3 regions of the Streptomyces sp. NPDC034103 genome follow, and region 2 is predicted to be linked to each of the others. Evidence: riboswitches for the same ligand, from Rfam matches in the RefSeq annotation. Region 2 holds a riboswitch; each other region holds the start of a gene.
What was found. A riboswitch is a leader RNA that binds a small molecule or an ion and turns the genes downstream of it on or off. The one in region 2 is predicted to bind cobalamin.
Positions count from the first base shown of each region.

Region 1: it holds a riboswitch for cobalamin, as region 2 does, so the genes downstream of both, ACZ56U_RS29785 (cobalamin biosynthesis protein) here and ACZ56U_RS21480 (prenyltransferase/squalene oxidase repeat-containing protein) in region 2, are expected to answer to the same signal.
Region 3: it holds a riboswitch for cobalamin, as region 2 does, so the genes downstream of both, ACZ56U_RS02470 (energy-coupling factor ABC transporter permease) here and ACZ56U_RS21480 (prenyltransferase/squalene oxidase repeat-containing protein) in region 2, are expected to answer to the same signal.

Region 1 is NZ_JBVISS010000014.1:62,273-72,128, reverse strand. It holds gene cobN (cobaltochelatase subunit CobN) at 1-3,180, opposite strand, end outside; gene ACZ56U_RS29790 (cobyric acid synthase) at 3,177-4,712, opposite strand; gene ACZ56U_RS29785 (cobalamin biosynthesis protein) at 4,709-5,650, opposite strand; cobalamin riboswitch at 5,752-5,892, opposite strand; gene ACZ56U_RS29780 (hypothetical protein) at 6,025-6,246, opposite strand; gene ACZ56U_RS29775 (inorganic phosphate transporter) at 6,284-7,525, opposite strand; gene ACZ56U_RS29770 (class II aldolase/adducin family protein) at 7,768-8,499, shown strand; gene ACZ56U_RS29765 (alpha/beta hydrolase family protein) at 8,627-9,754, shown strand.
Region 2 is NZ_JBVISS010000009.1:174,845-184,700, forward strand. It holds gene ACZ56U_RS21440 (glycosyltransferase family 4 protein) at 1-794, opposite strand, end outside; gene ACZ56U_RS21445 (TetR family transcriptional regulator) at 1,003-1,617, shown strand; gene ACZ56U_RS21450 (tetratricopeptide repeat protein) at 1,614-2,477, opposite strand; gene ACZ56U_RS21455 (ferredoxin) at 2,524-2,757, opposite strand; gene ACZ56U_RS21460 (aldehyde dehydrogenase) at 2,764-4,221, opposite strand; gene ACZ56U_RS21465 (MBL fold metallo-hydrolase) at 4,389-5,456, shown strand; gene ACZ56U_RS21470 (nuclear transport factor 2 family protein) at 5,547-6,020, shown strand; gene ACZ56U_RS21475 (phosphotransferase) at 6,089-6,754, opposite strand; cobalamin riboswitch at 6,772-6,912, shown strand; gene ACZ56U_RS21480 (prenyltransferase/squalene oxidase repeat-containing protein) at 7,030-8,262, shown strand; gene ACZ56U_RS21485 (SCO2322 family protein) at 8,259-8,921, shown strand; gene ACZ56U_RS21490 (energy-coupling factor transporter transmembrane component T) at 8,911-9,856, shown strand, end outside.
Region 3 is NZ_JBVISS010000001.1:559,133-568,988, forward strand. It holds gene katG (catalase/peroxidase HPI) at 1-1,583, shown strand, start outside; gene ACZ56U_RS02455 (NAD(P)/FAD-dependent oxidoreductase) at 1,665-2,771, opposite strand; gene ACZ56U_RS02460 (pyridoxal phosphate-dependent aminotransferase) at 2,865-4,040, opposite strand; gene ACZ56U_RS02465 (hypothetical protein) at 4,140-4,544, opposite strand; cobalamin riboswitch at 4,835-5,019, shown strand; gene ACZ56U_RS02470 (energy-coupling factor ABC transporter permease) at 5,050-5,760, shown strand; gene ACZ56U_RS02475 (energy-coupling factor ABC transporter substrate-binding protein) at 5,757-6,116, shown strand; gene cbiQ (cobalt ECF transporter T component CbiQ) at 6,123-6,872, shown strand; gene ACZ56U_RS02485 (energy-coupling factor ABC transporter ATP-binding protein) at 6,869-7,714, shown strand; gene ACZ56U_RS02490 (sigma-70 family RNA polymerase sigma factor) at 7,736-8,368, opposite strand; gene ACZ56U_RS02495 (hypothetical protein) at 8,518-9,219, opposite strand; gene ACZ56U_RS02500 (hypothetical protein) at 9,308-9,856, opposite strand, start outside.

The DNA.
Region 1 (9,856 bases), on a different contig from region 2:
GAAGTAGTCGTCGGCGTCCACGAGATCGTGCTCCCGCGTGTCGACGTTCTTCGCCGCCACGTTGATCCGCTTGAACGCCGTCTCCATGTCCCCGCGCGCCGCCCGCCCGTCGAGCCCGCGCCCGTAGGCGTAACCGCCCCACACCGCGTACACCTCGGCGAGGTCCGCGTCCGAGCGCCAGTTCCGCGCGTCGATCAGCGGCAGCAGACCGGCGCCGTACGCGCCCGGCTTGGAGCCGAAGATCCGGGCCGTAGCGCGCCGCCGGTCACCGTGCTCGGCGGTGTCCTCGTCGGCGTGCGCCTTGACGAAGTTCCGGTCGGCGGGCTCGTCCAGCTCGGCCACCGTGCGCACGGCGTCGTCGATCAGCCCGACCACGTGCGGGAACGCGTCCCGGAAGAACCCGGAGATACGGACGGTGACGTCGACACGGGGACGGCCGAGCTCCTCCAGGCCGATGATCTCGAAGCCGGTCACCCGCCTCGACGCCTCGTCCCACACCGGGCGGCAGCCCAGCAGCGCGAGGATCTCCGCGATGTCGTCGCCCTGGGTGCGCATCGCGGAGGTACCCCAGACCGTCAGCCCGACGGACTTCGGGTACTCGCCGGTGTCCTGGAGGTAGCGCTGGACCAGCGAGTCGGCGAGCGACTGGCCGACCTCCCAACTCAGCCGGGACGGAATGGCCTTGGGGTCGACGGAGTAGAAGTTGCGGCCGGTCGGGAGCACGTTGACCAGGCCGCGGGTGGGGGAGCCGGACGGACCGGCGGGGACGTAACCGCCGTCGAGCGCCTTGAGGATGTGGTCGATCTCGTCGGTGGTCCTCGCCAGACGCGGTACGACCTCGGTGCAGGCGAACTCCAACACGGCGACCGCTTCGGGGAGTTCGGTGCCGAGCACGTCACGGACGAGAGCCGGGACGAGCGTGACGTCCCAGTCGCGTGCCTCCATGCCCTCCGCGACCCGTCGGCACAGCTGCTCCAGCAGGTCGATCGCGTCGGCGGCCGAACGGGACGGCCCGTCGACGAGCTCCGTCAGCTCCACCGGCACCTTCACCGGCGCGCCCGGCTCGGCCAGCAACTCCTTCTCCACCAGCCCGAAATGGGCCGCGAAGGACGCCCTGAGGCCGGGCAGCGCGTTCGCCTGTCCGCCCCACACCTGCGAGGCCCGCAGCACGGCGAGCACCAGGTTGACCCGCGCCTCGTCGACCGGGCCGCCGCCCAGGATGTGCAGTCCGTCCCGGATCTGCACGTCCTTGATCTCGCACAGATAGCCGTCGATGTGCATGACGAACTCGTCGAAGGCGTCGTCGTCCGGCTGGTCCTCGACATGCAGGTCGTGGTGGAGTTCGGCCGCCTTCACCAGCGTCCAGATCTGCGCCCGCACGGCCGGCGCCTTCACCGGGTCCAGGTCGGAGACGAGCGCGTACTCGTCGAGCAACTGCTCCAGCTTGGCCAGGTCGCCGTAGGTGTCGGCGCGGGCCATCGGCGGCACGAGGTGGTCGACGACCGTGGCGTGTCCGCGCCGCTTGGCCTGGGTGCCCTCGCCGGGGTCGTTGACGATGAACGGGTAGATCAGCGGGAGTTCACCGAGCACGGCGTCCGGCGCGCAGCCGCCGCTGAGCCCGAGCCCCTTGCCGGGCAGCCACTCCATCGTGCCGTGCTTGCCCATGTGCACGACGGCGTCGGCGCCAAAAGAGTTCTCCAGCCACCGGTACGCGGCCATGTAGTGGTGCGACGGCGGCATGTCCGGGTCGTGGTAGATCGCGATCGGGTTCTCGCCGAAGCCGCGCGGCGGCTGGATCATCACGACGACGTTGCCGAACTGGAGGGAGGCGAGCACGATGTCGTCCCCGTCGACGTACAGCGAGCCGGGCGGCTCACCCCATGCCTCCAGCATGGCGTCCCGCAGCTCCGGATCGAGCCTGTCGAACCACGCCCGGTAGTCCGCGAGCGGCACCCGCGCGGGCGCGGCGGCCAGTTGCTCCTCGGTGAGCCACTCGACATCGTGGCCACCGGCGTTGATGAGCCGGTGGATCAGCTCGTCCCCGTTGTCCGGGTGCCCCTCGACGAAGTAGCCGGCGTCCCGCAGCGCGTCCAGCACCCGCACCGCCGAGGCCGGGGTGTCCAGGCCCACCGCGTTGCCGACACGTGAGTGCTTGGTCGGGTAGGCGGTGAAGACGAGCGCGAGCTTCTTGTCCCTGTTCGCCTTGTGCTTCAACCGGGCGTGCCGCACGGCGATCCCGGCGACGCGCGCGGCCCGCTCGGGGTCGGCCACGTACACCGGGACGTCGTCCGGGCCCTGCTCCTTGAAGGAGAACGGGACGGTGATGAGGCGTCCGTCGAACTCCGGGATCGCGACCTGCATCGCCGCGTCCATGGGGGACAGGGCGGCGTCGGACGCGTCCCAGGCCGCCCGGGACGACGTGAGGCAGAGCCCTTGCAGCACCGGCACGTCGAGGTCGGCGAGCGCCCCGATGTCCCAGGCCTCCTCGTCACCGCCGGCGGAGGCATGCGAGGCGTGGGCGCCGCCGGCGGCGAGGACGGTGGCGACGAGGGTGTCGGCCTGGCCGAGGATCTCGTACAGCGCGGCGTCGGCCCCGCGCAGCGAACCGCAGTACACGGGAAGGGCGTTGGCGCCGCGTGCCTCGACGGCCTCGCAGAGGGTGTCCACGAAGGCGGTGTTGCCGCTGAGTTCATGGGCCCGGTAGAAGAGCACGCCGACGGTCGGGCGGCCCTCCTCGCGGGCGTACGAGCCGTGGACGCCGAACTCCGGCATCTTCTGCGGCTCGACGAACCCCTCACCGGTCAGCAGCACGGTGTCGGAGAGGAACCGGGCGAGTTCGGTGAGGTTGTCGGGGCCGCCCTCGACGAGGTACTTCAGCGCCTCCGCCACCACACCGGCCGGCACGGACGACTCGGCCATCAACTCCGCGTCCGGGACGGACTCCCCGCCCAGCAGCACGGTCGGGATCCCGGCGGCCTTCAGCGCGGCCAGCCCGTCCTCCCAGGCACGCTTGCCGCCGAGCAGCCGTACGACGGCGATGTCCGCGCCCTCGACGAGCGCGGGCAGCTCCTGCGCCACGTCCACGCGGGTCGGGTTGCCGATCCGGTAGTCGGCACCGGAAGCGGCGCGGGCCGCCAGCAGGTCCGTGTCGGCGGTCGACAACAACAACACTGTGCTCATGCGGGCGCTCCCGGTGGAATGAAAGGCAGTCCTTGCGGCGCGCCGGACTCGATGAGCCGCCACAGCGCGTCTGTGTCCGCGTGCTGTTCGATCAGGTCGCCGAGCCGGTCGAGCTGCTCCTCGCGCAGCGCGGCGAACGAGGTGTCGGGCGCCGGCACGAAGCGGCGGCCCGCGGCGGCCGCCACCTCGCGCAGGAACGCCCGCCGGAACCCGTCCGACTCCAGCGACCCGTGCCAGTGCGTGCCCCAGGTCTGTCCGACCCGGCAGCCGTCCAGGCTGTGTCCCTTGTCATCACAGATGAACGCCTCCCCGCCGCTGACGTCGGCGACCCCGTGATGGATCTCGTACCCGGCGACGTGCTCGCCGAGGGCCTCGCCTTCCGGCCGGGTGAGGGTCTTCTCGCGGGCGAACCGCACCCGTACGGGAAGCACTCCGAGGCCGTCGACCGCGCCGGCGCGCGACTCGACCTCGTCCTCGATGTGCTCGCCGAGGATCTGGAACCCGCCGCAGACGCCGAGGATCGGGCGCCCCTGTGCGGCCCGTGCGGTGAGGGCGTCGGCCAGGCCGCGCTCCCGCAGCCACTCAAGGGCCCGGACGGTTCCCCGGGTGCCGGGGATGACGACGAGGTCGGCGTCGGCCAGTTCCTCCGCCCGGTCCACGAACCGCACCACGACACCCGGTTCGGCGGCCAGGGCGTCGACGTCGGTGAAGTTGGACATGAGCGGGACCGCGCAGACGGCGACGCGCAGGATGTCCTCGCCCACGGGCGGGGCGGTGTTGGACTCCCGGACGGTCCCGCGCAGGGACACCCGGAGCCCGTCCTCCTCGTCGATGCCGAGCCCGTGCCGGAAGGGCAGCACGCCGTAGGTGCGCCGCCCGGTGAGGCCGTGCAGCATGTCGAGCCCGGGTTCGAGGAGGGACACGTCCCCCCGGAACTTGTTCACGAGGAACCCGGCGACGAGCCTCTGGTCCGCCTCGGACAGCAGGGCGACGGTCCCGAAGAAGGAGGCGAAGACCCCACCGCGGTCGATGTCACCGACGACGAGCACGGGCAGCCCGGCATTGCGGGCGATGCCCATGTTCACGATGTCGGTGCGCCGGAGGTTGATCTCGGCCGGACTGCCCGCGCCCTCACAGATCACCGCGTCATACGTGCCCCGCAGTTCGGCGAGACAGTCCAGCACGGTGCCGAGCAGCCGCTGTTGGCGCCCGCCGTGGTACCCGCGTGCGCTCATCTCGCCCACCGGCTTGCCGAGCAGGACGACCTGGCTGCTCTGCTCGCCACCGGGCTTGAGCAGCACGGGGTTCATCGACGCGGTCGGCTCGACGCGGCAGGCCTGGGCCTGCATGGCCTGCGCCCGCCCGATCTCGGCACCCTCCCGCGTCACGAACGAGTTGAGGGACATGTTCTGCGCCTTGAACGGCGCGACCTTGACCCCCTGGCGCACCAGCCACCGGCAGATCCCGGCGGTGACAACGCTCTTGCCGGCGTCGGAGGTGGTCCCGGCGACGAGAAGCCCCCCGCCGCTCATGACCTGCGCCCCTTCACGACGGCCCGCGCGGCGACACCCACGCCGAGCGCCAGCAGCCCGACCCGGCGCGACAGCCGTACGGCCCGCTCGATGTCCGTGACCTCCACGGATCGCCCCTCCCCATTCAGCACGGGCCGGTGCTCCACCCGCCCCGCGTACGACAACGTCCCGCCCAGCCGTACCCCGAGCGCCCCCGCGAACGAGGCCTCCACGGGCCCGGCGTTGGGACTCGGATGCCGGCGCGCGTCGGCACGCCAGGCCCGCACGGCACCGCGCGGATCGCCGCCGGCCACCGTCGCGAGTACGGCGGTCAGCCGCGCCCCGGGCCAACCCGCCACGTCGTCCAGCCGGGCCGAGGCCCACCCGTACCGCCGGTAGCGGGGGGACTTGTGCCCGACCATGGCGTCCAGCGTGTTGACGGCCCGGAAGCCCAGCAGTCCCGGCACCCCGGCGACGGCTCCCCACACCAGCGCCCCGACGACGGCGTCGGAGGTGTTCTCGGCGACGGACTCCACGACGGCCCGGGCGATCCCGTCGGCGTCGAGGGCCTGCGGATCCCGCCCGCACAGATGCGGCAGCCGCTCCCGGGCCGCCTCGACGTCCCCGGCGGCCAGGGCCCGCCCGATGACCCGGGCCTCACGCGCGAGCGAGGTGCCCCCGACGACGGCCCAGGTGGCGGCGCCGGTCAGCGCGACGGAGGCGGTACGGGAGGGGCGTAGGACGTGCTGCGCCACGGCACCGAGCGCCACGACGCTTCCGGCGCACACCGCGGTGTGCAGCGCCCCCCAGCCCCGGTGGTCCCGCCACAGCATCCGCTCCACGGCGCCCGCGGCCTGTCCGAACGCGGCGACCGGATGCCCCCGGCGTGGATCACCGAGCAGCAGGTCCCCGAGAAGTCCGGCGGCGGCGCCGTACGCGAAGACGCGATCGGCACGCATCGGCTCAGCCGGCCGTGGGGTCGGGCAGCGACCTGGAGCGGTACCTCAGACGGCAGGCGAGCATGGTGATATGTCCTCACTCAGGGTGTCCACGCCCTGGTTCGACGAGACCGACGACGAGAGTTCCTGGCTCCCGGGGCTACCTACCCCGGTGACAGTGGCGGGACCGCGCCGGACTCGCACCGGCTTCCTCTCCATGCCGTCGTACATGGCCACGGCAGTCCACCACGGGCTCCGAAGGGCCGTCAACTTGCCGTTGACCTGGGGTGGGGGAGTGTGCCGAGGCCCACATACGGGCGGTCGCGGGTGTCACGAAAACGTGGGGTGCGGGACGGCGAACCGTCCCGCACCCCACGGGGGCCGTGCGCGTCGCCTCAGGCGACGATCAGATAGATCCCGTACGCCACCGCCGCCGCGCAGGCGGCGAAGCAGGCGTACGCGGCGGTGACCGCGAGGGCGGCGGAGCCACCCTGGGCCGAGGCCTGTTCCTGGCGGGTCAGGCCCTTGATGCCGAGGGTGAAGAGGGCCACGAGAGCCACGGTGACCACGAGGCTGACGCCGAAGACGGAGCCCAGCGCTTCCCAGTCGATCTTCATGCCGGTGATTCCTTCGTTGACGTGGGGTGCGTGGGGCTCAGACGGCGGCCGGCGGGGCCGGCTCCGCCGTCGCGGCGATCGGGGCGGGGATGGTGGCCGTGAGGTCCTCGGTCACCGTGCCGGTGGGGGGCGGGGTGACCGCGGCGATCGCCGTGGTGACGACGCCGGCCGGCTCCTCGCTCTCGTTGACGTTCGTGTGGTCGACGACCTCGCGGCGCGAGATCTTCCAGATCGCCGCGCTGGAGCCGACGAGGAAGACCGCCACCAGGGCCGTGCCCCAGCTGCCGAGGTCGCAGACGGACTCGGCGATCGCGCCCACGAGTGCCGCGGCCGGGAGCGTCAGGCCCCACGCCACGAACATCCGGGTCGCGGTCGACCAGCGCACCACGCCGCCCTTGCGGCCGAGACCCGCGCCCATCACCGAACCCGAGACCGAGTGGGTGGTGGAGAGGGAGAAGCCGAGGTGCGAGGAGGCGAGGATGACCGTGGCCGCGGAGGTCTGGGCGGCGAAGCCCTGCTGCGGCTGGAGGTCGGTCAGGCCCTTGCCCATGGTGCGGATGATGCGCCAGCCGCCGAGGTAGGTGCCGAGCGCGATGGCGAGACCCGCGGAGAGGATGACCCACATCGGCGGGTCGGAGTCGGGGGCGACGGCGCCGCCGGCGACCAGGGCGAGCGTGATGATGCCCATGGTCTTCTGCGCGTCGTTCGTGCCGTGGGCGAGGGAGACCAGGCCGGCCGAGGCGATCTGGCCCGCGCGGTAGCCCTTCTCGGAGGACTTGCTGCCCGCGGACTTCTTCCCGAGCGAGTACATCAGCCGGGTGGCGAGCAGCGCGGCGATGCCCGCGACCAGGGGGGCCGCGATCGCCGGGATCAGAACCTTGGTGACGAGCACGTCGCCGTGGACGGCACCCGTGCCGGCCGAGGCGATGGTGGCGCCGATCAGACCGCCCATGAGGGCGTGGGAGGAGCTGGAGGGAAGCCCGACCAGCCAGGTCAGCAGGTTCCAGAGGATCGCGCCGACCAGGGCGGCGAAGATGACCTCGGGACGTATGCCGCTCTCGTCGACGAGACCCTTGGAGATCGTGTTGGCGACCTCCACGGAGAGAAAGGCGCCCACAAGGTTCAGCACGGCGGACATGGCCACCGCGACCTTGGGCTTGAGCGCACCGGTCGAGATGGTGGTGGCCATCGCGTTCGCGGTGTCGTGAAAACCGTTCGTGAAATCGAACGCGAGTGCGGTTACGACCACAATCGCGAGGATCAGCGAAAAGTTTTCCATTTACCCAGGCAATCGTTCGAGCGTCATTGGCTCGTTGAACGTAAGCAACCAGGATGAACGGAAGGTGAACTGAGGCGGGCCGCACGGTGACTGGAATCGAGGGTTTCCCCTCCGATCCTCCCGCGCGGCCCGAGCGCCGCCCGAGTCACGCCCCCGGAAGCCGTCCAGCAGGCCGCCCGGACCCCGCCCCGAAGTGCCCCGGCCCGGTCCCGTCGTACGCCCCCACCTGACAGGATCGCCGCATGGGCGAGCAGCGACGCGAGCAGCGGGACGGGCAAGGTGCCGGGCAGGGCGCACAGGATGCGCCGCAGCCGTGGCGGCGGAGCGTGCGCGCCGAGGAGGCGCACGCCTGGGAGGAGCTCGTGGCGACCGCCCGGCGCACCGTCTCCGACGGGCTCGTCGTCGGCACCTCCGGCAACGTCTCGGTCCGTGTCGAGGACACCGTGCTGGTCACCCCCTCGGGAGTGCCCTACGACCGGCTGACGCCCGACGACGTGACCGGCGTCGACCTCGACGGCCGCCAGGTCCTCGGCCGGCTCGTCCCCACCAGCGAACTCCCCATGCACCTCGCGATCTACCGCAGCGGTGACGCCGGCGCCGTCGTCCACACCCACGCCGTCCACGCGACGGCCGTCTCGACGCTCGTCCCGGAGCTCCCGGCGATCCACTACATGTCCGGCGCGCTCGGCGGCGCCGTCCGGGTCGCCCCGTATGCGACGTACGGCACCGAGGAGTTGGCCGCGCACATGCTCCGCGCCCTCGCCGACCGCACCGGCTGCCTGCTGCGCAACCACGGCACGATCACCTACGGCGCCACCCTCGACCAGGCCTTCGACCGCACCGCCCAGCTGGAGTGGATGTGCCGTCTGTGGCTGACGGCGTCCTCGGTACCGGGCCTCAGTCCGACGCTCCTGTCGGAGGACCAGGTGGCGGAGGCCGGCCGGAAGCTGCGGGGGTACGGGCAGCGCGGGTGACGAGGGCCCCGGCCCCCCACGCGTCGCACACCGATCCGCGTCACCCCGACTCACCGCGCGGCACGGCGATTCACCCCGATCCGTCCTCCCACTGGCCTGTGACCGGGTCCACCAGGACACTGGACGCGTGCGCACTGTCAAAGCGACGGCCGCCGCCGTCACCGTGGCCCTGGCCGCCGGCGCCGCGAGCGTCGCCGTCGGCCGACTCGCCAGCGACGCCGCCCTCAAGGCGCCCCCGGGCGGGCCGTTGCCCACCGAGCCCCGGCTCACCGTGCACGCCACGGCCGCGGGCCAGGTCGCCCTCACCCGGGACCTGGCCGCCCTGCGCCCCGGCACCTACGGCCTCGCCGGGGATGCCGCCCACGCGGTCGTCGGCCCCGTCCTCGACACCGCCGCCCACACCGCCGACACCGTCGTACGCCGGCTGGAGCGGGTCACGCACGGCACCCTGCGCCCCGGCGACACCGTGTGGTTCACCCCCAACGTCCACGTCGGCGACCCCGTCTCCGCCCTCGGCCTCACCTATCAGGAGGTCGACGTCCCGGGCGAACTCGGCGCCCTGCCCGCGTGGTTCGTCCCCGGCATCCGGGCCACCTGGGTCATCTCCGTGCACGGCCTCGGCACCACCCGCGAACTCTCCCTGAACGTCCTGGAGTTCCTCGCCGCCAGCCGCTTCCCCGTCCTCGCCCTCGGCTACCGCGGCGACCTCGGCGCGCCCCGCCCGCCGGACGGCCTGAACCACCTCGGCGAGACCGAGTGGCGCGACCTGGACGCGGCGATCCGCTTCGCCGTTCGCAACGGCGCCCGGAAGGTCGTCCTGCACGGCTGGTCCACCGGCGCCACCATGGCCCTGCGCGCCGCCGCCCACTCCGGGGTCCGGGACCGCGTCTCCGGCCTGGTCCTCGACTCCCCGGTGCTCAGCTGGGAGACCACCCTGCGCGCCCTCGCCACCGCCCGCCGCACCCCGGGCGCCCTGCTCCCGCTCGCCGTGCGCGCCGCACAGGGCCGCACCGGGCTGCATGCCGACGCCGCCGCCGAGGCGGCCGACCCGGACCTCCTCAGGGTGCCGACGCTGATCGTGCACGGCCCCGACGACACCATCGCCCCCTGGACCCACTCGCGTCGCCTCGCCGCCGCCCGCCCGGACCGGATCGCCCTCCACACCGTCCCGCACGCCCCGCACGGCGCCATGTGGAACGCCGACCCCGCCGGTTACGAAGAGGTGCTCCGACGCTTCCTCACCCCGCTGATGTAACGCCGCCCCGGCCTGCCCGGGAGCCCGGCCCACGGATTCCGTTTAAGGCCGTACCACTGGCCGGTTCGTGTCCCCCGAGCGCCCGCCGGACGCCCTGCCTTG
Region 2 (9,856 bases):
GGGACGTCCGCGCTGGAGGTGGTGACGATCCGGCCGGGGATCACGGCCACCGCCGGATCCGGCGAGAAAAGGTCGGTGTCGGCGCCGATGTGGACGACGTGGATCCGGTCCTCGCGGACGCCGAGGTGTTCGACGATCTCCTGGTGCGAGGTGCCGGAGACGGTCAGGACCGAGGGGAGCCTGCGGGCCACCCGCTTCTGCATGGTGGTGAAGGCGTACCAGCGCCGCTTGGCCCAGCGCTGGCCCCAGCTCTCGGCCGCGTCCAGCTCCAACTGGCGGTCCACGGTGATGGGGTGGTGGATCGTGGTGACCAGCGGGGCGCCGATGTCGCCCAGGAGGCCGTAGCCCAGCGTCTGGTTGTCGTGGACGACGTCGAACTCGCCGCGCCGGGCGCGCAGATGGCGGCGGGCGCGCAGCGAGAAGGTCAGCGGTTCGGGGAAGCCGCCGGTCCACATGGTCGCGACCTCGAGCGCGTCGATCCAGTCGCGGTACTCGTCACGCCCGGGGGTGCGGAACGGGTCCGGGGAGCGGTAGAGGTCGAGGCTCGGCAGCTCGGTGAGAGCGAGGCGGCCGTCGATGTCGTCGCCCTCGTCGAGGACGGGGTAGGGCTGGGAGCCGATGACCTCGACGCGGTGGCCGAGACGGGCCAGCTCACGGGAGAGGTGGCGGACGTAGACGCCCTGGCCACCGCAGAACGGGTTTCCCTTGTAGGTGAGGAGGGCGATGTTGAGCGGTCGCTCGCCGTCCGCGGCCGGGTCCCCCTGGGACCCCGTCCGACTGGCCTCAGCGGTCACTCCCGGCCCCCTTCTTCCCTGCTGTTTCCCGCGAGATTACGCCGGGACGCTAATCTAGAACAAGTTTCAGACTTGATCGTTCAAGAGGCTCTGAATCTACCGGCAGGTAGGAGCGGTGTGAGCAGTGGATCAGGTGATTCACGCCACGACGGGACCCTGCCATGCTGTGTGATCACCCGCCCTCACCGACTGTCACGGAACGGGACCCATGCCTGCGGAAGTCAGCACCCAGCGCCCCGCCGCCCCGCCGCTCACCGAGCGCCAGGAGGCCCGTCGTCGTCGCATCCTGCACGCGAGCGCGCAGCTTGCCAGCCGGGGCGGTTTCGACGCGGTGCAGATGCGTGAGGTCGCGGAGTCCTCGCAGGTGGCGCTCGGCACGCTGTACCGCTACTTCCCGTCCAAGGTGCATCTGCTGGTCGCCACGATGCAGGACCAGCTGGAGCACATGCACGGCACGCTGCGCAAGAAGCCGCCGCAGGGCGACTCGGCGGCGGAGCGGGTGGCGGAGACGCTGATGCGCGCGTTCCGAGCCCTCCAGCGCGAGCCGCATCTCGCCGACGCGATGGTGCGCGCCCTGACCTTCGCCGACCGCAGCGTCTCCCCCGAGGTCGACCAGGTCTCCCGCCAGACCACGGTGATCATCCTGGACGCGATGGGCCTGGCGGACCCCACCCCCGAGCAGCTCTCCGCGGTCCGCGTCATCGAGCACACCTGGCACTCGGCCCTGATCACCTGGCTGTCGGGGCGCGCCTCCATCGCCCAGGTCAAGATCGACATCGAGACGGTGTGCCGCCTGATCGACCTGACGGCGCCCGGCGACTAAGCCACCGGCTCCAGTCCGCTCCAGCTCCGGCCGAGCACCGTCTGTCCCGCCCACTCCTGAAGCAGCCGTCGCGCCTCTTCCTCGGGCGCCGCGAGCGAGACCTGCTGGGCTCCCGCGTCGGCGGACCGCTGCTGCTCGTGCGTGCCCTCGGAGCAGCACGCGCAGAGCATCCGTACGGAACTGGCGGGCTCGGCGCCGTAGCCGTGCGTGGTGAACAACGTGAGCAGCGCCTCCAGGTCGGCCCGCTCCCCGGCGTTCACCGTGACCTCCAGGGTGGGCAGCTGGGAGGCCGTGAAGAGCAGCAGTTCGTCGAAGACGGGGAACGTCGTGCCCTCGACGATCCGCTCGCCGTTCGGCACACCGTCGTGCACGACGATCTCGCCGAACCGCCGGCCGCCTGTGACGGGCACGTTGACCACGCGTCCGCGCGTGGGACACAGCCGCTCGACCCACACGACCTCCTGCTGCCCGCCGGTGTTCAGTCGTACGCACGCGCTCCCGAAGCTGCCGTCGATCTCGCCCTCGCCGTCGGGGAGTTCGATGCCGAATCCCTTCCACGCGTCCCGCGCGGTCGTCCAGTCCCGCTGAATGGTCGCCGCGATGCCGAGGTTCCAGTACGCCGGATCGCCTTCGCCGCGCGGGGCTCGGGCGGCGGCCTCGCGGCCGAGTTCGTACGCCTTCGACCAGTTGCGCAGGAACTTGTGAGCGAGCGCGGCGTCGTACCACCACGTCGCGCTCTGCCTCTCGTCCGGGAAGTGCCCGAGGACCTGCTCGAACGCCTCCGCGGCCCGCAGCCACTCCTCCGCGTCCCACGCCTCGTACGCCCGCTCGATGAGCTGCTTGGCCTCGGACTTCTTCACACCCACTCCAACGGTCCCTCGATGACGACCGCTGGAGCGTAAGCCTTCACTCCTCCGGCGGGAACACCGGCTCCCCGCTCCCCAGCAGCGTGATCATGATCGCCTCCACCGGGCAGCTCTCCGCCGCCGCGAGGATCTTCTCGTTGGCGTCCGTCTCCGGTTCGACCGGGTGGGACTGGCGGCCCGCGTCGAGGTGGAAGGCGTCGGGGGCGTGGTGGACGCACTGGGCCGAGCCGATGCAGAGGGAACGGTCGACCTCGACCTGCCAGCGGTCGCCCACGGCCGCTCACCCCTCCCAGCCGGCCGGGAGGTGGATCATCTTGTGCTCCAGGTACTCGCTGAAGCCCTCGGGGCCGAACTCCCGCCCCAGACCGGAGTTCTTGTAGCCGCCGAACGGGCCGAGCATGTCCAGGCTGAAGGTGTTGACGGAGTAGGTGCCGGTACGGACCTGGCGCGCGACCTCGATGCCATGGGCCACGTCCGCCGTCCACACGCTGCCGGACAGGCCGTAGTCCGAGTCGTTGGCGATCTTCAGGGCCTCGGACTCGTCACCGTAGGGAAGCAGGCAGATCACGGGGCCGAAGATCTCCTCCCGCGCGATCCGCATGGAGTTGTCGACGTCGCCGAAGAGGGTGGGCTCCACGTACCAGCCGCGGTCCAGGCCGGGCGGACGGCCGCCGCCGGCGAGGATCTTGGCACCCTCCTCCTGGCCGATGCGGATGTAGTCGAGGTTCCGGCGCTGCTGGCGCCGCGCCACCAGCGGGCCCACCTGCGTCGCGGGGTCCAGCGGGTCGCCGACGACCAGGGCGTTCGCCGCCGCCGTGAAGGCGTCCGCGAACTCGTCGTAGCGGGAGCGCGGCAGGAGGATGCGGGTCTGGGCGACGCACGCCTGGCCGTTGTTCATCCAGGCCGCCGAGACGATCCCGGGGACGGAGGTCTCGATGTCCGCGTCCGGTAGGACGACCGCCGCCGACTTGCCGCCCAACTCCAGTGTCACGCGCGTCAGATGGCGTGACGCCACCTCCATCACCCGCTTGCCGGCCGCCACCGACCCGGTGAAGGAGACCTTGTCGACGCCCGGGTGCCCGACCAGGTACTCGCTGACCTCCCGGTCGGCGGGCAGGATCGACAGCACGCCCTCCGGCAGCCCGGCCTCGCGCGTGATCTCGGCCAGGAGATAGGCGTCCAGCGGCGACTCGGGCGACGGCTTGAGCACCACCGTGCAGCCGGTGAGCAGCGCGGGCGCGAGCTTGGCGGCGGCGACGAACTGCGGGACGTTCCAGGGGGCCACGGCCGCGACGACGCCGACCGGTTCACGCCGGACCAGGATCCTGCCGAGGACGCCGTCGCGCTGCTCCTCGTAGGTGAAGTCCCGCGCGACCGTGATCGCCGCGTCCCACACCATCATCGCGCCGAGCGCCTGCGCCAGGACGCTCCAGGAGTACGGGGAGCCGTTCTCGGAGGAGATGACGCGGGCGATCTCCTCGTGCCGGGTGAGGATGCCGTCCTTGATGCGGGTGACGACCTCGACGCGCTCGTCGAGCGTCATGCGCGGCCAGGGTCCGTGGTCGAAGGCCGCGCGCGCCGCCGCGACGGCCCGGTCCACGTCCTCGGCCGAGGCGTGCGGGACCCGTCCGATGACCTCCTCGGTGTGCGGGGAGATCACCTCGATCACGTCCTTGCCCAGGGGGTCGGTCAACTCCCCGCCGATGAACAGCTGTCCGTGTTCCACGAGCTCGGTCATCGCGACTGCCTCCCCGGGAGCTGACTCTGACGGTTCATCAGATACCGGAACTGATACCAGCTCCCCTCGGAGGAGTCCACAGCGGCGAACGGACCAGAAGGGTGACCGGGGCTCCCATCGAAACCCGTTCTAGTTATAGTGACCGGAACGCGGAGACGGGGGAGCCCATGACGCAGTCGGTGCCACAGCCCGAACCGGCGGTCGGCGATCACGGCGGAGGCGTCCGCTCCCTGCGGGTCCCCATCCCCGACAACCCCCTGGGCTGCACGCTCGTCTACGTCGTCGACACCGACCGCGGCCCGGTCCTCGTCGACACCGGCTGGGACGACCCGGCGTCCTGGGACACCCTCACCGCGGGACTGACGGCACTGGGCACGACGGTCGGCGAGATCCACGGCGTGGTGATCACCCATCACCATCCCGACCACCACGGACTGTCGGGCAAGGTCCGTGAGGCCTCCGGCGCCTGGATCGCGATGCACGCGGCGGACTCGGCGATCGTCCGCCGCACCCGCGAGACCGACGCCGGCCACTGGCTGTCGTACATGTCGGCCAAGCTGACCGCGGCCGGCGCCCCCGAGGAGCACGTGGCGCCGCTGCGCGCCGGCCGGCCCCGCCGGCTCCCCGGCTTCTCCCCCGCCCTCCCCGACCGCGAGATCGTTCCCGGCGAACTCCTGGACCTCCCCGGCCGCCGGCTGCGCGCGATCTGGACGCCGGGCCACACCCCGGGCCATGTCTGCCTGCACCTGGAGGAGGAGCACCCCGCCCGACTCCCCGGCCACGGGCGGCTGTTCTCCGGCGACCACGTACTCCCCGAGATCACCCCGCACATCGGCCTGTACGAGGACCCCGACGACGCCACCGTCACCGACCCGCTCGGCGACTACCTCGACTCCCTGGAACGCGTCGGCTGTCTCGCCCCCGCGGAGATCCTCCCCGCCCACCAGCACGCGTTCACCGACGCGCCCGCCCGCGTACGGGAGTTGCTCGCCCACCACGAGGAGCGGCTGACCGGACTGCTGGCCCTGCTCGCGGCGCCGCTGACCCCGTGGCAGCTCGCCGAGCGCATGGAGTGGAACCGGCCGTGGGACCAGATCCCCTACGGATCACGGAACATCGCGGTCTCGGAGGCCGAGGCCCATCTGCGGCGGCTGGTGAAGCTGGGGCGGGCGGAGGCGGTCGCGGGGAGCGAGCCGGTGGCATACGTGGCGGTGACGGTCCCGAATGTGACCTGAGCCGCGCCCCCTCCTCGGTGGTCATCGGGCGGCGCGGGCCCGATGGCTCGAACGGTCGCCCCGGCCGGCCTGCGGCTGCTACACAGGATCATGGACCCCATCGAGCGACTCCTCGCCGAGCGCGCCTGCGAGCGCCTCATCGTCGATCTCGTCCGCCGCCTCGATCTCGGCGAACCCGGCTCCGTCGCCGAGCTGTTCACCGAGGACGGCAGCTGGGAGTGGCCCTCTCCGGGCGGTGACGCGCGGCGGTTCCAGGGGCGGGCGGCACTGCGGGAGTACTTCGGCTCGCGCCCCGGCGACCGGCTCTCGCGGCGGGTGATGTCGAACATCCTGGTCACCGTCGACTCCGCCGACACGGCGAGCGCGACCTCGTACTTCACCACGTACCGCGTCGACGGCCACGACGGCGGCACGACCCCGATCCCCTCCGGGCCGCCGGTCCAGGTCGGGCACTACGAGGACACGTTCCGGCGTACGGCGGACGGGAGTTGGCTGCTGGCCTCCCGGGTGCTGCATCTGCCCTTCGGGGGCCCGACACCTCAGGCGTCCGGGGCGAGCGGGTAGTCGAGGAGGTCGGGCCGGACCATCCCCCCGCTTCTGGTCGCCGCAGCACAGGGTGTGACGGGTCCCGCTCACATCAATGAGCGGATCAAGTCCTCTGCGGTCCCGAGGAGTTCGGTCTCCGCCCGGCTCATCGTCGGGTTCAGCGCCCGCCGCCGACGTGCCGCGGCCAGCCCCTCCTCCGTGAGCCGCGAGGCGTCGGCGAGCAGGCCGGTCAGCATCGCCCGGGCCGGTGCGGCGAGCGGGGTGTCACCGACGGCGACCTGGGCGAGGATCACGGCGGACATGCCCCAGTCGAGAGCGGGGTCGCCCTCCTCGGCGTTGGCCCAGTCGATGACGTAGGGGCCGTCGGGCGTCAGCATCACGTTGTCCGGGTGCAGATCCAGGTGGACGACCCGCCCCGGCAGCGCGTGCAGCCGGCGCAGCAGCCCGGCGACCACCTCCCCCGCCTCCCGCGCGCCGATCCGTCCGGCGCCGAACGCCGTCAGCAGCGTCGGCCCGTGCAGCCGCTCCATCACCAGCTCGGTCCGTGAGGAGTCGGCGACCCGCACCCTCGGCACCGGGTACCCGTGCCCGCGCACCCGCTCCATGACGGCGGCCTCGGCGAGCGCGTCGCCGTGGCCGTCCCGGGTCCGCCGCAGCACCCACGCCTCGTCGATCTCGTACACGTCCGAGGCCCGCCCCGAGCCGATCAGTCTCCCCGTGCTCTCCACGACCCCGAAACTACCGCCGCTCACAGCCGCCCCTCGGCGGCTTCCTACGGCCCGGTACAGTGGCCGGGTCGTCATCACGCCCGTACGGGGGGAAGCCGGTGCAATTCCGGCGCTGACCCGCAACCGTAAGCCCTTCGCACCACGAGAGGGCGAGCCGGATCGCCCCGTACGGTCCCAGTGACCGGCTCACGCGCACCGGCAACCGGCCGGTGTGCGGCACCGTCGAGGCATACGGAGCCGAGCCGCCGGGGTGTCCCGCGCTGCCCGGCTCCCCTTTCAGGGAGAGGCACCCGCCGATCATGAACGTCCGCCGCAGCGCCGCGGTCCTGGCCGCCACCGCAGTGATCGGGGCCGCCGCACCGGCCGTGGCCGCGAGTCCTTCGCCGTCGCCGTCGGTGGTGATACCGGACGGTCTCTACGGCAGCGCGGACCCCACGTACGACGGGGTGTGGCGGCAGTCGATGACGCTGCTCGCACAGGTGGAGCAGGGCGTGGACCCCGCCGAGACGGCGGTGGACTGGCTGGCCGGGCAGCAGTGCGCGAACGGTGCCTTCCCCGCTTTCCGCGCGGATGCCGCCAAGGCCTGTGACGCCAAGGTCATGGTCGACACCAACAGCACGGCCGCCGCCGTCCAGGCCCTCGCGGCGACGGGCGGCCACGAGGACGCGCCGGGCAAGGCGGTCGCCTGGCTGAAGTCCGTGCAGAACAAGGACGGCGGCTGGGGCTACACGCCGGGCAGGGCGAGCGACGCCAACTCCACCTCCGTGGTCATCGGCGCCCTGAGCGCCGTCGGCGAGCAGCCCGCGAAGGTGCGCAAGGACGGCAGGACGCCGTACGACGCCCTGCTGAAGCTCGCCCTGCCGTGCACCGGTGACGGCGCGGGTGCCTTCGCCTACCAGCCCGACAAGAAGGGCAAGCTCGCCGCCAACGCGGACGCGACGGCCGCGGCCGTGCTCGGCGCGCTCGGCGAGCAGCCGACGAACGTCCAGGCCGACGACGACACCGCCGCGGCGTCCTGCGCGAAGCCCGGCGACGCCGAGCAGGCCGCGCACAACGGCGCCTCCTACCTCGCCAGGGCCCTGGCGAAGGACAAGCACCTGACCTCGGTCATGCCCGGCAGCGAGAACCAGCCCGACTACGGCAACACCGCGGACGCGGTCGTCGCCCTCTCGGCCGCCGACTTCCACACCGAGGCCGCCGCCTCCGGCCGCTGGCTCGCGGCGCACGCCCTCAAGTGGGCCGAGCAGAGCGGTCCGGCCGCGTACGCGCAGCTCGTCCTCGCCGCCCAGGCCTCCGGTCTCAACCCGCGCGACTTCGGGGGCGCGGACCTCGTGGCCCTGCTGAACGCCACCGGTCCCCAGCCGCGGGACGTCCCCGCCGCGAACGAGAGCCGGGCCCCCGAGGCGGACGACAAGGCCGCCGAGAAGGACGAGGAGGGCGTCAGTGTCTGGTGGATCATCGGCGTCGGACTCGTCGCCGGCATCGGCGTCGGCTTCCTGATCAGCGGCCGCAACAAGAAGCGGCAGCCGTGATCCGCCGAGCCCTCGCCCCGCTCCTGGCCGCGCTGGTCCTGCTGACCGGCGCGACCGGCGCCGCCCACGCCACCGGCTACCGCTACTGGTCCTTCTGGGACCGCACCGGCGGCACCTGGACCTACGCCACCCAGGGGCCCGCCACCACCGTCCCCTCCGACGGGGACGTCCAGGGCTTCCGGTTCGCCGTCAGCGAGGACTCCGCGGACGCGACGAAGCCCCGCGGCACGGCGTCCTTCGCCACGATCTGCGCGCGGACCCCGGCCGAGGACGGCCGCAAGCGCGTCGCGCTGGTCGTCGACTTCGGTACGGCGTCGGACGCGCCCTCCGGTGAGACCCCGCCGCCGGCGCGGACGGCGTGCGCGGTGGTCGCCACCGACGCGACCACGGCGGAGGCCCTGGCGACGGTCGCCACACCCCTGCGGTACGGCACCGACGCCCTGCTGTGCGCCATCGCCGGGTATCCGCGGGCGGGGTGCGGGGAGCAGGTGGCGTCGGGGAAGAAGCCGCAGACCGAGTCCCCCGCGCCCGCCCGGTCCGCCGAGAAGGACGACGGCGGCGCGGGCCCGTCGGTGGGTGTCTTCGCCGGCGCCGCGGCCGTGGCGGCACTCGGCGCGGCGGCGGTGTGGCAGGCGAGGCGGCGCCGGAATGCGCGCTGAGCCCGGGCGCCGCGGCGACGGCCGCGCCCCGCGGCTCGCCCCCGGCGGCGCCGCACGGCTTCCTTCCGGCGCCACGCCGCTCCACCCCGGCGCTTGGTGGCTGTGGGCGCTCTCCCTCGGTGTCGCGGCCACCCGCACCACCAACCCCCTCCTGCTCGCCCTGCTGATCGCCACCTCCGCCTTCGTCGTGGCCGCGTGCCGCCCCGACGCCCCCTGGGCCCGCGCCTACTCCGCCTTCGTCAAGCTCGGCCTCGCCGTCCTGCTCATCCGCCTCGCCTTCGCCGTCACCCTCGGCTCCCCTCTGCCCGGCACGCACGTGATCGCCACCCTCCCCGAACTCCCCCTGCCCGACTGGGCGCAGGGCATCCGGCTGGGCGGCCGGGTCACCGTCGAGACCCTGGTCTTCGCGTTCTACGACGGCCTGAAGATCGCCACCCTCCTCATCTGCGTCGGCGCCGCGAACGCCCTCGCCAACCCGAGCCGGCTGCTGAAGACCCTGCCCGGCGCGCTCTACGAGATGGGCGTGGCCGTGGTCGTCGCGATGACCTTCGCCCCGAACCTCATCGCCGACGTGCAGCGGCTGCGCGCCGCCCGCCGCCTGCGCGGCCGCCCGGACGGCGGCCTCCGCGGTCTGCTGGAGGTGGGGCTCCCCGTCCTGGAGGGCGCCCTGGAGCGCTCCGTGGCCCTCGCCGCCGCGATGGACGCCCGCGGCTACGGCCGCACCGCCGCCGTCCCCGCCCCGGTACGCCGTACGACGGCCGCCCTCACCCTCGGCGGACTGCTCGGCATCTGCGCCGGGACATACGGTCTGCTCACCGCCGAGGGCGGCGTCTACGGCCTGCCCGTGCTGCTCGCCGGCGTCGCCGCCGCCCTCGTCGGCCTGCGGCTCGGGGGCCGCCGTACGCCACGCACCCGGTACCGCCCGGACCGCTGGA
Region 3 (9,856 bases), on a different contig from region 2:
CCGGCGACCGCGAGCTGGAGAGCCCGCTCGGCGCCGTCCAGATGGGCCTGATCTACGTCAACCCCGAGGGCCCCAACGGCAACCCGGACCCGCTCGCCGCGGCCCGCGACATCCGTGAGACGTTCCGCCGGATGGCGATGAACGACGAGGAGACCGTCGCCCTCATCGCCGGTGGTCACACCTTCGGCAAGACCCACGGCGCCGGCCCGGCGGACAACGTCGGCGCCGACCCCGAGGCCGCCCCGATCGAGGCCCAGGGCCTCGGCTGGGCCAGCACCTACGGCACCGGCAAGGGCGGCGACGCCATCACCTCCGGTCTCGAGGTCACCTGGACCACCAAGCCGACCCAGTGGACCAACGATTTCTTCGACATCCTCTTCGGCTACGAGTGGGAGCTCACCCAGAGTCCCGCCGGCGCCCACCAGTGGGTGGCCAAGGACTCCGAGGAGATCATCCCGGACGCCCACGACCCGTCGAAGAAGCGTCGCCCCACGATGCTGACCACCGACCTCTCGCTGCGCTTCGACCCGGTCTACGGCGAGATCTCCAAGCGCTTCCACGAGAACCCGGACCAGTTCGCGGACGCCTTCGCCCGCGCCTGGTACAAGCTGACCCACCGTGACCTGGGCCCGAAGTCCCTGTACCTCGGCCCGGAGGTCCCGGCGGAGACGCTGCTGTGGCAGGACCCGCTGCCGCAGGTTGAGGGCGAGCCCATCGACGCCGCCGATGTCACCGCGCTCAAGGCCAAGCTGCTCGCCTCGGGCCTGACCGTCTCGCAGCTGGTGTCGACCGCGTGGGCGTCCGCGTCCACCTTCCGCAACAGTGACAAGCGCGGCGGTGCCAACGGCGCTCGCATCCGTCTCCAGCCGCAGGTCGGCTGGGAGGTCAACCAGCCCGACGAGCTGGCCCAGGTCCTGCGCGTCCTGGAGGGCGTCCAGGCCGACTTCGACGCGGCCTCCGCCGGCAAGAAGGTCTCGCTGGCCGACCTGATCGTCCTCGGCGGTGCCGCCGCGATCGAGAAGGCCGCCAAGGACGCCGGGTACGACATCGAGGTGCCGTTCACCCCGGGCCGTGTCGACGCGACCGAGGAGCACACGGACGCCGAGTCGTTCGCCGCCCTCGAGCCGACCGCGGACGGCTTCCGCAACTACCAGGGCAAGGGCAACCGCCTGCCCGCCGAGTACCTGCTGCTCGACAAGGCGAACCTGCTCGGCCTGAGCGCGCCCGAGCTGACCGTCCTCGTCGGCGGCCTGCGCGTCCTGGGCACCAACCACGGCGGTACGTCCCTCGGTGTCCTCACCGAGACCCCCGGTGTCCTCACCAACGACTTCTTCGTCAACCTGCTCGACCTGGGCACGGAGTGGAAGTCGACCTCCGAGGACCAGACCCACTTCGAGGGCCGTGACGCCTCGGGCGCGGTCAAGTGGACCGGCACCCGTGCCGACCTGGTCTTCGGCTCCAACTCCGAGCTGCGCGCCCTCGCCGAGGTCTACGCGAGCGACGACGCGAAGGAGAAGTTCGTGAAGGACTTCGTCGCGGCGTGGGTCAAGGTGTCGAACGCCGACCGCTTCGACCTGGTCTGAGTCAGCGCACCGGGACGCCCCGGCCGGCCCGCACGGGCCGGCCGGGGCGTTCCGGGTTTCCCCTGCGCGAAGTGCGGGCCCTCAGGCGGCCGTGTATCCCAGCTGCCTGCGCATGTACGGCGTCATCAGGGTCTTCGCCTTGGCCAGGACGGAGGTACGACCGCCCAGGACCGCGCTCTCCCCGCCGGGCACCGGCAGCAACGTCAGGCCGTCGGCCCCTCCGAAGGGCACGATCAGCGGCGTGCGGTGGACGGGACGGTAGAAGCGGGGTTCCTTGCGGTGCCTGCCGGGGCTCTGGAGGTGGGCGCGGATGTTGTGGACCGCGAGGTCGGCCTGGGCCAGGGCGGTGGGGGTGATCTTGAGCTCCGTGGCGTCGTTGACGTCACCGACCGCGAAGACGTCGGGGCGGCCGTCGACCCGGAGCGTCCGGTCGACCTTGACGTGCCCGGAGGGGTTCAGCCAGTCACCGTGGCCGCCGAGGCGGAGCCAGAGGGTGTTGGGCGTGGTGCCCGTGGCCCAGTACGAGAGGTCGGCCTCCAGGACCTCACCGCGCGCGTCGCGATAGGTGCCGAAGTCGAGGCCGGGCGACATGAACGACTCCAGCCGCACCTCCACGTCGTGCGCCTCCAGCCAGGCCAGCGCCTTCCGTCCGGCGCGTTCGCTGCCCGTGCCGTGCAGCAGGGCGGGACCGGAGTGGGCGAGCGTGACCCGCGCGTCCGGCCGGGCCAGCCGTATCTCCGCGCTGAGCTCGACACCGGAGGGCCCACCGCCGACGACGAGGACATGGTCGGCGCCGGCGACGGCCTGCTGGTGCCCGGCGAAGGCCTTCGCGGCCTCCTCGACGGTGGTGCCGTTGAAGCGGGCCGGTTCGGGGTAGTCGGCGCCGGTGGCGATCACCACCACGTCGTAGGGCAGCCGCTCCCCCGTGGCCAGGACGACCTGCCGGGCCTCGGTGTCGATGCGCAGCGCCTTGCCCAGCACCACCTGGCCGCCGCGGAGCAGCCGGTCGTACGGGATGAAGGGCGTCACCGACCACTCCGGCCGGACGCCCGCCCGCAGCGAGGCGACGCGATGGAAGAAGACCTCCTTGCGGTCCACCAGCGTGACCCGCGCGGTCGCGTCCAGTTTCCTCGCGATGCGGACGCCCGCGTAGCCGCCGCCGATCACCACTACGTCGCCGTCGCTCACACGACTCTCCTGTGCTGTGGGGGAGCCAGCAGCGTAACGCTTGAAATTTAAAGTTACGGGGCGAGTGATGTGTGCGTTCCGTGAAGCGATGCGCTACGCCAGCCCGGCGACGAACTTGCCGAGCCGGGCCAGACCCTCGCGCAGCGTGTCGCCGGAGGCCGCGTACGACAGGCGGACGTGCGTGTCCGCCGTCCCCACTCCGAAGTCCCGGCCCGGGGTGAGCGCGACGTGCGCCTCCCGCAGTGCCCGGGCGCAGAACTCCCACGAGGTGAGCCCGGTGCCGCTGACGTCGAAGTAGACGTAGAACGCCCCGTCGGGCGGCACCGGCACCGGCAGCCCGATCCGCGCCAGGCCGTCCAGGACGAGCGCGCGCCGGCGCCCGAACTCGGCGCGCCGCTCCTCGCAGACGGCGAGGGAGTCAGGGGTGAAGCAGGCCAGGGCGGCGTGCTGGGCCGGGGTGGAGGCGCACAGGAAGTAGTTCTGGGCGAGGCGTTCCAGCGCCGGTACGAGCATCTCCGGAACGACGCACCAGCCGAGCCGCCAGCCGGTCATGCCGAAGTACTTGGAGAAGCTGTTGATGACGACGGCGTCGGGGTCGTACGACAGGGCGCTGCGGGGCGGCCGGTCCTGGTCGTCGTGGTCGCCGAGGTCGAGGTAGATCTCGTCGACGATCCGCCACGCCTGGCGCTCCCGGGCCAGTGCGCACAGCGCGGCCAGTTCGTCGCCCGGCACCGAGGTGCCGGTCGGGTTGGAGGGCGTGGCGACCATGACCCCGCGCGTGCCGTCCGTCCAGTGCTCCCTAACGGAGTCCGCGTCCAGTTGGAAGCGCGAGGCCGCGCTGGTCGGCACCAGCCTGACCCGGGCGCCGAAGCTCTCCATGATCTGCCGGTTGCACGGGTAGGACGGGTCGCCGATCAGCACCTCGTCCCCGGTGTCGACGAGCGCGGCGGCGCCCAGCACCAGGGCGGCCGAGGCGCCCGCGGTCACGACGACACGGCCCGGGTCGACGTCGACGCCGTGCCGCTCGCCGTAGAACCCGGCGATCGCCTGCCGCAGGGCGGGCATGCCGAGCGCCTCGGTGTAGCTCATGGGCCGGCCGTCCATGGCCGCGCGCATCGCCTCGACGACGGCCGGGGGCGCGCCGAAGTCGGGCTCGCCGAGGCTCAGCTTGACCACGTGGTGGCCCTGGGCCTCCAGGGCGGCGGCGTGCTTGCCGAACTCCATGGCGTAGAACGGGGCGACGGACTCGGCCCGCTGCGAGATCCGCATGCTGCGACCTCCGGCTCGACGACGGACGGGACGTCCCGACCCTAAGCGGTCACGAAAGGGGCGGGCCCGCGGGCCCGCCCCTTGGTCACCTCGTGGTCGTCAGGCCCTGGCGTACTCCCAGCCGCCGCAGTCGTACGGGGTGCCGTCGGAGCCTTCCTGGAGGCAGGCGCGGATCTGGAGGGTGGTGCCCTCCGCGAAGGACAGGTCCCAGTCGTGGGCGACGGCGTAGCCGGAGCCGTTGTAGTACGAGTGGGTGGCGGAGCTGGAGTTGTAGCGCCACTGCGCGGCGGTGCCGTGGCCGTCCTTCGCCATGTCGAGGGCGGTGAGGATCTCGCCGTCGGCCGCGAAGTACGTCTTCGCGGTCACCTGCGAGGAGATGATGGAGTTGGAGGCCTCGTAGACCTCGCCGGCGGCGTGGGCCGGGGCGATGCCCAGGGCGAGTGCCGACGCGGAGGCCGCGGCGATCCCGAGGGCGGACGTCAGTCGGCGGTGGGACGTGCGCAAGACAGCGTTCCTCTCTTCGAACAACTGGTCGCGCCGAACTTACCTGAGAGACAGGGGAGTTCATCCGGAATTTCCGGGCCGGCCCCGCGCTCCACGCGTCCGCCGCACGCCCGCGTCGCGGAGGGGCGGCCCCGCGGGGGTGGGCGTGGTCGAGCACCGCGGGCAGCTCACGGGTGTCGATCTCGCGGTGCGCGCCGCGTTCGGCCCCGTCCCGGTGTGCGCCCGGTGCGAGCCGGGGGGCGCCGTCCGCGCGCCCCCTGTCGGCGCTTGCCAGCGCCTTTCCGAGGGCACTACTCTCGCCAGGCCTTGGTGAACGGGAAATCCGGTGCGATGCCGGTGCGGCCCTCGCCACTGTGATCGGGAAGTCCGGCTCCGGCCCTTGCGGGCAGCCACTGGGTCCTTGTGACCCGGGAAGGCGGAGCACCGGGCGGTGGGACCCGTGAGCCAGGAGACCGGCCAAGGCGCGTCAACCATCCACGAGGTGCTGGAGAGGGTCTGCTGAGCCATGCACATAGCCGAGGGATTTCTGCCTCCGGCGCACGCGGTCGCCTGGAGCGTCGCGTCCGCGCCATTCGTCGTCCACGGAGTGCGCTCACTCACGCGTGAAGTCAGGGAGCATCCGGAGAGCACCCTGCTCCTCGGCGCCTCGGGCGCCTTCACCTTCGTCCTGTCCGCGCTGAAGCTGCCCTCGGTGACGGGCAGTTGCTCCCACCCCACCGGCACGGGCCTGGGCGCCATCCTGTTCCGCCCGCCGATCATGGCCGTACTGGGCACCATCACCCTGCTCTTCCAGGCGCTGCTGCTCGCCCACGGCGGCCTGACCACGCTGGGCGCCAACGTGTTCTCGATGGCCATCGTCGGGCCCTGGGCCGGATACGGCGTCTACAGACTGCTGCGGCGCCTCGGTGCGCCGCTGATGGTGGCGGTGTTCTTCGGCGCGTTCCTCGCCGACCTCTCCACCTACTGCGTCACCAGCGTGCAGCTGGCGCTCGCCTTCCCCGACCCCGGCAGCGGATTCCTGGGCGCGCTCGGCAAGTTCGGCTCCATCTTCGCCGTCACGCAGATCCCGCTCGCGGTGAGCGAGGGGCTGCTGACGGTGTTCGTGATGCGTCTGCTGGTCCAGTCGAGCAAGGGCGAACTGACGCGGCTGGGCGTGCTGTTGACCCGCCCGGAGAAGACCGCGGCCGACGCCGGGACGGAGGCGGTGGCCCGATGAGCCGGAACGCGAAGATCAACACCCTGTTGCTGCTCGTCGTGGCGGCGCTCGCCGTACTGCCGCTGGCCCTCGGGCTCGGCGACCACAAGGAGGAGCCCTTCACGGGCTCCGACACCGAGGCCGAGACCGCGATCACCGAGATCGAGCCGGACTACGAGCCCTGGTTCTCGCCGCTGTACGAACCGCCGTCCGGCGAGATCGAGTCGGCCCTGTTCGCCCTCCAGGCGGCAGGAGGCGCGGGCGTCCTCGCCTACTACTTCGGACTGCGCCGGGGCCGTCGGCAGGGCGAGGCCCGGGCACTGGCCGGACAGAAGTCCGAGGACGCCCGGGACGAGTCCGCCACCGAGCGGACCTGATCCCGCGTGCTGCCGATCGACGCGGCCGCGCACAGCAGCCGCTGGCGCCGCCGTCACCCCGTGGACAAGGCCGTGCTCGGCCTCGGCCTGACGATCCTGGCCATCTCGCTGCCACCCTGGCCGGGTGCCGCCCTGGTGCTGCTGACGTCCGTCACCGTCCTCCTGGGCCCGGCGGGGGTGCCCGCCCGGCGCCTGTGGCGCGCCTACCGGGTGCCGCTGGGCTTCTGTGCGACCGGGGCGCTCACCCTGCTGGTCCAGGTCGGCGGCCCCGACGGTCTCGTCGCCCCGGCCGACGGCGGCTGGGTGCGCGCCGGGGAGCTGTTGCTGCGGACGTCGGCCGCCTCCCTCGGCGTGCTGCTGTTCGCCTTCACCACCCCCATGTCGGACCTGCTGCCCCGGCTGGTCAGGGCGGGCGTGCCCGCACCCGTCGTGGACGTCGCCCTGGTGACGTACCGGATGAGCTTCCTGCTCCTGGACTCCGTGCGCCGCGTGCGGGAGGCGCAGGCCGCGCGGCTCGGGCACACCGGCCGGGCGGCGGAGTGGCGGTCGCTGGCCGGGCTCGGCGCGACCGCTTTCGTCCGGGCGTTCAGCCGGGCCGCCCGGCTCCAGGACGGTCTCGCCGGACGCGGCTACGACGGCACCTTGCGCGTGCTGGTGCCCGAGGCCAGGGTCTCGGTCCGTTTCACGGCCGCCAGCGTCGCGCTGCTCGCGGCGGTGGCCGCCCTCACCCTCGTCCTGGAAAGGCCGCTGTCATGAGCGAGCCCGCACTGGTCGCCCTGCGGGGCGCGTCCTTCGCCTACGAGGACGGCCCGACCGTGCTCGACGGCCTCGACTTCGAGGTGCGCGAGGGGCGGGCCCTCGCGCTGCTGGGCCGCAACGGCAGCGGCAAGACCACCCTGATGCGGCTGCTCAGCGGCGGACTGCGGCCGCACCGCGGTGCGTTGTCGGTCGAGGGACGGCCGGTGTCGTACGACCGCAAGGGGCTGACCCGGCTGCGGACGACCGTACAGCTGGTCGTGCAGGACCCGGACGACCAGCTGTTCGCCGCCTCCGTCGCCCAGGACGTGTCCTTCGGGCCGCTCAACCTCGGTCTGCCCGACGCGGAGGTACGGACCCGGGTGGCCGAGGCGCTGGCCGCCCTGGACATCACCGCGCTCGCCGACCGGCCCACCCACCTGCTCTCCTACGGCCAGCGCAAACGGACCGCGATCGCGGGTGCCGTGGCGATGCGACCGCGCGTGCTGATCCTCGACGAGCCGACCGCCGGACTCGACCCGGACGGCCAGGAGCGGCTGCTGACCACCCTCGACGCACTGCGCGCCTCGGGCACCACGGTGGTGATGGCCACCCACGACGTCGACCTCGCCCTGCGCTGGGCCGACGACGCCGCTCTGCTCACCCGCGCCGGCGCGCACACCGGCCCCGCCGCCGCGATGCTGGCCCGTACGGAACTGCTGCGGGAGGCGGGGCTGCGGCTGCCCTGGGGTGTCGCGGCCGCCCGACTGCTCCGGGAGCAGGGGCTGTTGGCCGACGACGCCCCGGGTCCGCGCACCCCGGACGAGCTCGCCGCGGTGTCGCCCGACGCCGCCTCCCGCTGACGCCGGGCCGGTTCGCGGCGCTCAGGCCGCCAGGGCGGGTTCCTCCTCCCCCGCCGGGGAGGAGGCCCCGTCGTCCAGCAGGTCCATCAGGGACGCGCGGGCCCGGGCCACCCGGGAGCGGACCGTGCCCACGGGGCAGTCGCTGACCGCGGCCGCCTCCGCGTAGGGCAGGCCGACCAGCTGGGTGAGGACGAAGGCCTCGCGGCGCTCGTCCGGCAGCGCCTCCACCAGGTCGAGCAGCGCGATGCCGTCGTCGAACCCGGGCAGGTCCCGCGGCTGCGCGCGCTCGACGGCCAGCTGCCAGTCCGGTGCGTCGCAGAGCCGGGGCCGGGCGGAGGCGTGCCGGTGGCTGTCGATCACGGCGCGGCGGGCGATGGCCAGCAGCCAGGCGCGGGCCGAGGAGCGGCCCTCGAACCGGTGCAGGCTGGCGAGCGCCCGCAGGAAGGTGTCCTGTGCCAGGTCGTCGGCGGCCTGGGGATCGCCGCTCAGGTGGGCGACGTACCGTTTCACGTCGAGGTGCAGGGCGCGTACGAAGTGCTCGACCGCGTCCGCGTCACCGCCCCGGGCGGCGAGTGCCCAGGCCGTTGTCGACTCGTCCGGCGTCATCGCTCCGTCGTGGGACGCGCGCGCGGCGGACAGGGCAGAAGTGATCACGTGGTGTCCTTCTCGGTCGTCCATGATCCGGACCGGTGCGCGGGTCGGCGCGGGCGGTCCGGTGCGGGGAGACGGCCGTACGGCACCCACGGGCGCGTACGGCCGAGGCCCGAGGCACCCCCTGGGCGGCCTCGGGGAACCGGCTGTCGTCAGGCGACAGCGGTCCCCGCGGGCGGCCCCCGAGAGGTGATCGCGTGGACGAGGAGAAGGCGCGGCACCCGGTCCGAGGACGGCCGGTGCGCGCGCACGCGCGGCGGCTCGGGGGTGCCGGGCACCGGGGCGAGCAGCAGGCGCAGGGGTGCCGCCAGCCGGCCGGCCACGGCCCGCAGGATGCGGAACGCGGCCTTCTCGCCGTACGCGAGCCACAGCCCGCACAGCAGTCCGGCCAGCAGGTGGGCGGCGAGCATGCCGAAGGAGGAGGAGCCGGGCATGGAGTGACCCGCGTGCCCCAGGGGCCCCATGTCCATGGCGTCCATATCCACGGACGCCATGGCGTCCAGGTGCATCGAGCCCATGTGCGCGGAGTCCATGTGCGCGGGATCCATGTGGCCGGACCCCATGGAGTGCCCCGTCGTCCCGGACCCGGCGCTCCCGCGCGCGGACTGGGCGAGGGAGAACGCCGAGTGCAGCCCGCTCTGGGCGGCGACGACGACCGTCACGACCAGCGGCAGCCCGCGCTCACGGCCGGCCAGGCACCATCCCGCGCCGCCGGTCACGACCGCGCCCAGGGCCAGCGCCCAGGCGGGGACTTGGCTGCCGGACATCATGACGTGGCCGAGGGCGGCGAGCAGCACACAGACGGCCGCGAAGACCGCGGCCCGTACCGTGCGAGAACACCACCCTGCTGTCATGGCGCCTCATCCTCGCATCCGGACCCGGTTCATCAGGCAGGAGTACGGAAATCGCCCCCGCTCCACTCAGGCCGGCCAGGTCGGCGTGTCAGGGCGCCGCCGCCTCCGGTTCGTCCGCCGCGGACGGGTGGACGTACCTGTCCTCCTGGAACGGGGTGAACCAGGAGCCGAACGCCATGAGTTCGACTCCGAGCCCGGCCCACGGCGAGGCCTCGTCGGGGCCGTCCGCCGCGTCGCCGTAGAGCCACTCGTGGTCCGTGTCCGCGTACACGTGCGCGGCGAAGGCGTCGAGGGCGGCACCGACCTCGTCGTCGAGGAGGCCCTCGCGTTCCAGGGTCGTGGTCGCCCGGCCGATGAGGAGGCGCAGGGCGAACCCCTCGGCGACACAGGCGAGCCGGCGGAAGCCGCCGTCGGTGAAGCGGGTGGTCATCGCGATCACCGTCACCAGGAAACGGCGGGCGAAGCGGGCGTCGTACTGGAGCGCGTACCGGTCGGGAAGGCGCTCCAGGTGCCACAGGGGCCCCTCGCACTCCGCGACGGTGGCGTCCTCCTGGGTCAGGACCTGCACGTCCTCGAACAACTCGGCGACCAGCAGCTCGGTGGCGTGGACCAGCGCGCCCGCGGCCAGCCTGGCGCT